Regions from separate parts of the Bacillus sp. NEAU-Y102 genome, predicted to be linked through region 2. Evidence: a T-box and tRNA genes for the amino acid it is inferred to sense, from the RefSeq annotation. Region 2 holds a T-box; the other holds one or more tRNA genes.
What was found. The T-box of region 2 lies ahead of metG (methionine--tRNA ligase). A T-box ahead of a tRNA ligase gene usually reads a tRNA of that ligase, here a tRNA-Met.

Region 1: it has a tRNA-Met gene. The T-box ahead of metG (methionine--tRNA ligase) is inferred to sense a tRNA for this amino acid. The anticodon was not compared.

Annotation. Positions count from the first base shown of each region.
Region 1 is NZ_JBTWFK010000020.1:17,561-20,827, reverse strand. Features, by position in the region: gene yabQ (spore cortex biosynthesis protein YabQ) at 1-155, shown strand, start outside; gene divIC (cell division protein DivIC) at 152-511, shown strand; gene ACYFX0_RS29860 (S1 domain-containing RNA-binding protein) at 599-1,084, shown strand; tRNA gene ACYFX0_RS29855 (tRNA-Met) at 1,244-1,317, shown strand; tRNA gene ACYFX0_RS29850 (tRNA-Glu) at 1,331-1,402, shown strand; gene spoIIE (stage II sporulation protein E) at 1,661-3,267, shown strand, end outside.
Region 2 is NZ_JBTWFK010000012.1:49,681-52,947, forward strand. Features, by position in the region: gene ACYFX0_RS25015 (class I SAM-dependent methyltransferase) at 81-899, opposite strand; T-box leader at 1,014-1,284, shown strand; gene metG (methionine--tRNA ligase) at 1,336-2,970, shown strand; gene ACYFX0_RS25025 (hypothetical protein) at 3,012-3,266, opposite strand.

The DNA of each region.
Region 1 (3,267 bases), on a different contig from region 2:
TTATTGCTTCGCTCATATGGAAACTTCTCCCTAATCGTGTTAAACTTTTTATAGTGAAACATATAGGGTTCCTGCAATATATAGCAAAATTGAAGGGACATATCTTCCAAATATGGGAGCGTATAAAAAAGAAGTTAGGGGGACCTCGGAAATGAGGGAACTGAGACAAAGAACAATCGAAAAACAGAGTCCAAATCCTGTTAAAGAGCATATAATACAAACGGATGAGAACAGGAAGCGACTTTATCGCCGTTTAGCGGTTTTTCTTGTCTTTACTTTTACAATTATTGCGAGTATTAGTGTAACGTTTTATCAACAAAACAGTTCCATTAAAGCAAAAGAAGCAAAAGTTAAGGACATGAAAAAAGAACTGGATTCATTAACGAATAAAGAAAAAAGTCTAAAAGACGAAGTTCAAAAGTTAAATGATGAAGAGTACGTATTAAAGATTGCTAGAAGGGATTATTTCTTCTCTGGTAAAGGGGAGATAATTTTTCCTGTTTCGAAGTAGAGTATGTCTTATTGACACTATATTTTAGGATTATATATAATAAAGTAAAATTTGACTTTTTAACCACTAAGGAGGAGCATTTTTTTTATGTCAATCGAGGTAGGCAGCAAGTTACAGGGTAAAGTAACAGGTATTACAAATTTTGGGGCTTTTGTGGAGCTGCCAGAAGGCTTAACTGGTCTTGTTCATATTAGTGAAGTTGCTGATAACTATGTAAAAGATATTAACGATCACTTAAAAGTGGGCGACCAAGTAGAAGTAAAAGTTATTAATGTTGAAAAAGATGGAAAGATTGGTTTATCTATCAAAAAAGCGAAAGAACGTGAAAAAACAGAAGGAGATCGTCCACGCGGTGAATACCAACGCGGTGGTGATCAACAACGTTCTGGACGTCCACAACGTAATAATCGCTCTTTCAACAGAGATAATCGCGGTGGCGGTAACGACCGAGCTCCAAAAGAAACATTTGAGCAAAAGATGGCACGCTTCTTAAAGGATAGCGAAGATCGTTTAACTTCTTTAAAGCGTAACACAGAGTCTAAACGTGGTGGCCGTGGCGCACGTCGCGGATAATAAGACCGTTTAGTTTTTAACATATAGAGAGGTACCCAGAGTGATGGCTCAGGGTACTTTTTTATATGTGAAAATATATTTTAAAAAAGTTTTCAAGATATGTTGACTTTAAATAATATCTGATGTAAGATACTAATTGTCCGTTAAATACGACGACATGGCGGTGTAGCTCAGCTGGCTAGAGCGTACGGTTCATACCCGTGAGGTCGGGGGTTCGATCCCCTCCGCCGCTATATTTAATTTAACGGCCCGTTGGTCAAGTGGTTAAGACACCGCCCTTTCACGGCGGTAACACGGGTTCGAATCCCGTACGGGTCATCTAAAAAGATCATGCAAATTTGCATGATCTTTTTTTGTTAAATGGATTAAGATATACAATACTTCTACAAAATCACCCTATATTTTCTGAATATTTAATTAAAAAATTGAAATAACTTACATACCGTGTATATCTGTAGAGTTATTTCGAATAAAAAGTCGAACGATTATAAAAGTGAAAACTGTTGTTTTGACAAAAATCCCAACAATCATCTTTTATAATGACAGTAATTAAACTATGCAGGTGGTGTTAAAAGTATGCCTAAAGCAGGAAGGAATACTATGAATACAAGTGCATTGGCAATGAATGAGAGTCAGCTTGGAGGAATAAAGTGGACGAGTAAGTTGCGAATGAAATTTGAACAAGTTTTCTTTAGATGGGGATTTATTATTGTTGTTATTGGTTTTCTTTTGGGAAGAGCATATATATTAACAAATATCTTACCGTTTGCACTACCATTTTTTGCTGCTGTTTATGTTATGAAGCGGGATAAGATGCCGCTAGCATTTTTAGCTCTAATGGGAGGAGCTCTTTCAGTCTCGATAGATAATTTGTTTTTTACTTTTGCATCTATCTTTACTTTCTTCATTTATAATATCTTCTTTAGTAGATTCACACGTAAAACCGTTGGACTTGTTCCATTTCAAGTATTTATCTCCGCATTAACCGCACACTTAGTTGTTGTATATTTTGCACAACAAACTGTCACCATGTACGATTTACTCGTTAGTACCATTGAGGCTGGGCTTAGTTTTGTATTAACTATGATATTTTTACAAAGTGTTCCGCTTTTAGTAGAAAGGAAAGGAAAACAACAGGCGTTAGAGACGGAAGAAATTGTTTGTTTGATTATATTACTAGCATCTGTTTTAACGGGTACAACAGATTGGTTTGTATATGATGCTTCTATTCAACATATTTTTACACGGTATTTAGTACTAGTATTTGCATTTATTGCGGGTGCTGCTACAGGATCTACAGTGGGGGTCGTAACAGGTTTGATATTAAGTTTAGCAAATGTATCTAGCTTGTCCCAGCTTAGCCTTCTTGCTTTTTCTGGATTGCTTGGTGGGTTGTTAAAAGAAGGGAAGCGTTTAGGTGTTAGTTTAGGTTTATTAATTGGGACAAGCTTAATTACATTATATGTAGACAAACAGACAAATATTGTAACGACTTTAATTGAGTCAGGCGTAGCGATTGCTATCTTCTTATTAACGCCAAAGCTTGTTTTAGATCGTATTGCTAAATTTATGCCAGGTACACAAGAGCATTCGCAAGATCAACAACAATATTTAAGAAGGATGCGCGATGTTACAGCGAACAAAATCAACCAATTTGCAAATGTATTTGCTGCTTTATCTAATAGCTTTTCTGTATATGGGTATGTAGAGGAAGAAGATAAAGAGACAGAAGCAGATTTGTTTTTGAGTACAATTACTGCGAAAACATGTCAAACATGCTTTAAAAAGGATCAATGCTGGGTAGTGAATTTCGATAAAACGTACGATTATATGAAACAAATAATGAGTGAAACGGAAGAAGGAACCCTGCAACATAATCGTAAATTAGTTCGTGAGTGGGACAAGCATTGTGTGAGAGGGAAAAAAGTGACGGATTTAGTAGCGGGTGAATTAGATCATTTCTATGAGGGACAAAAATTACGAAAACAAATGAAGGAAAATCGTAGAATAGTTGCGGAGCAACTATTAGGTGTATCAAAGGTTATGGAGGATTTTGCTAAGGAGATACAACGAGAGCGTGAAAATCATCAGGTGCAGGAAGAACAGATTATGCAAGCGTTCCGTGATTTTGGTGTCGAAGTAGAGCATGTTGATATTTATTGTTTAGATAGAGGAAGTATTGA
Region 2 (3,267 bases):
TGAAATATCTTGTGTCCTATTCTACAGAATTATGGTAATCTCCAACCTCAACTTATATGCGCGAGCATGCAAAAAGGATCCTATCCGTGAAGGGATCCTTTTTTGCATGCTCGCGCAATTATTGTATATAGACCGGGTATTTGTTCTTCAATTCCTTCTGGGGCAGTAGAAGGGAAGACCCACTTTTGATGAGGTCCCTGTTCTTCAATTAGTTTTTCAATCTTAAAATGTTCTTCGGCGAGTGTTGTAATAATTTCTCCTAATGTCCAGCGACGGATGGTTGTTTTCGGTAACGATTCTTTCTGCGCTTCTGTAAGAAGAATGCTATAAGCAACATCATCTTCAATCAATTCTTCATCGAAATAATTTCCATTGGCCCGAAACGATGGGTGGTCTACTCCTAATAGCTTTGTGTATATTGGATGGTAATCGCGGAGGATAAGTATTCCATCTGGCTTTAGTAGTTGAGAGATTTTGGTGAAAAGTGGTTTTAAATCTAGAAAGTAATGAAGTACACCAAGCTCCAGTAATACGATATCAAATGATTTGGAGAGATTTACATCTAGTACATCAGAAACGATGTAATGAATAGAAACGCCTGCGGCATCAGCAAGTTCATTTGCATATTTTGCATTACTTGCTGAAATATCAACAACTGTTACGTCAGAGCCTAAAAGGGCGAGAGCAACGGCCTTATTCCCTTTTGATCCTAGTAAATTAATAATACGTTTTCCTTTCGGAGATTGTATGTAAGGTAAATAGTGATCTACCTCGCGCATAGGGTCTTCCATGATTTTTTTCGCATAATCCTCCGGTGCCCCATGGCGATTCGTCCAAGCTTCATAAGCAGCTGTATTCCAGCTTTTTTCATTAATAGTGCTTAGTTGTTTTTGGTTCAATGTTATCACTCCTTTTGTGAACGTATAGTTATTCGGCAGGGGGATGGGATTTCCTTTTCTTTCTGAATAAAAGTTTGATTTTTCTGTGATTAAGTCGTACAATACTTTTTATACGTAAAAGCGTTGAAAAGGAAAAGTAGGATGAACACATTCTTTCCAGAGAGCTTCGGTAGCTGAGAAGAAGCAAGAATATTCATTTGAACAATGGCCTTTGAGCTTCGTCCTGAACTTATCAAATGATAATAGTAGGCGGCGACGAGAGTTGGTACTCGTTATCAAAACCACAGTATAAGAGCATATAGCTCCGTACTTGTTAAGGCTAATTATGTGAGTAATTGGCGAAATAAGGTGGTACCGCGACTGTTTATACAGCCCCGCCCTTATCTTTTTTAAGATAAGGGCGGGGCTTTTTTATATTTAAAAGGAGGAATGTAAGATGAGTATTTTTATTGGAGGCGCTTGGCCGTATGCAAATGGCTCGTTACATCTTGGTCATATTGCGAGTTTGTTACCTGGAGATATTTTAGCACGTTATTACCGGGCAAAAGGTGAGAATGTGTTGTATGTTTCGGGCAGTGATTGTAATGGAACACCGATTGCAATTAGAGCAAAACAAGAAGGTGTGACAGCAAAAGAAATTGCTAATAAGTACCATGAAGAATTCCAGCGATGTTTTCGTGATCTCGGTTTTACGTATGATTGCTATACACGTACCGATAGCGAGCATCATCATGAAACTGTTCAAAAAGTTTTTTTACGTTTATTGGAAGAAGGCTATATTTATAAAAAAACAGTGGAACAAGCGTACTGTAAAACGTGTACGCAGTTTTTACCGGATCGTTATGTAGAAGGAATATGTCCACATTGCCATGAAGCAGCAAGAGGCGATCAATGCGATGCGTGTTCAGCTATTTTAGATCCACTCGATTTGTTAGAAAAGACATGCAAGTTATGTGGTAGTACACCATCTGTAGAGGAAACAGAGCATTTTTATTTTGCATTGCATACATTTCAGCAGCAAATTAAAAAAGTTGTAGAAATCGCAAAAGAAAAAGGAACATGGCGTGATAATGCAATTCAATTAACGGAAAGATATGTAAAGGAAGGGTTACAAGATAGGGCTGTATCAAGAGATTTACCAATCGGGGTACCAATTCCAGTGAAAGGGTATGAAGATAAGAAAATTTACGTATGGATAGAAGCAGTGGCAGGATATTATTCAGCGAGTAAATATTGGGCTGAAGAAACAGGAAAAGATGATCATGAGTTTTGGAATAGCGATGCGCAAACATATTATGTACACGGCAAGGATAATATTCCATTTCACTCCATCATTTGGCCAGCGGTTTTACTTGGAATAGGAGAGGAAGCAATCCCGCGTCATATCGTTTCGAATGAGTATTTAACAGTTGAAAAAAGAAAGTTATCTACGAGTAAAAACTGGGCAGTATGGGTGCCTGACATATTAGAACGTTACAATCCAGATTCTATTCGTTACTTTTTAACAGTAAATGCACCAGAAAATCGTGATACTGATTTTTCATGGCGTGAATTTATTTACAGTCATAATAGTGAACTGTTAGGTGCATACGGGAACTTCGTGAACCGGACATTAAAGTTTATTGAAAAATATTATGATGGCATTGTGCCGCAGGGAACTATCAATGTAGAACTGAAGGATAAAGTAGAAGGATTATATAAAAATGTAGGAGAGGCGATTGAGCAAACTACATTTAAGGTGGCGCTAGAAACAATATTCGATGCCGTACGTTTTGCAAATAAATACTTTGATGAGAGGCAGCCTTGGAAAGAAAGAGAAGATAATCCAGTTTCATGTGAAGAAATGATTTATAATTGTATTTATCTTATTGCTAATTTTGCAAATCTCCTTGAACCATTTTTACCATTTTCAAGTGAAAGAGTTCGAAGCACATTGTCGATTGTGAACCGAAATTGGGAACCGCAAAATACGTTGCCGAATAGAATTGATAGCGTGCAGCCATTATTTGAGCGAATCGATGTAAAACAAATTGAGCATGAGATAGAGAAGCTGTATGTAGCGGCAAAATGAGATAGAGAAAAAGACCTTTCAAGTAAATGAAAGGTCTTTTGTTATGCAGTATGATTCTCTTTCTTATCTTTCAAAAAGAAAAGTACAGCAAGGATTACAAGAATAATAGCTGCAATATCATACGTTATTTTAAATGTAGTATTAAAGTTTAAGTACTCTACGAAAGGAGTTTTCACTGCTCCTGCATATATACAAACGGGAATGAGAAGTAAATCGTAAAATTTCTTTTCTTTCATATATCTTATTAGGAAGAAGATACACATAATAGCAAAAAATACGATGCTTAAAATAGTCATT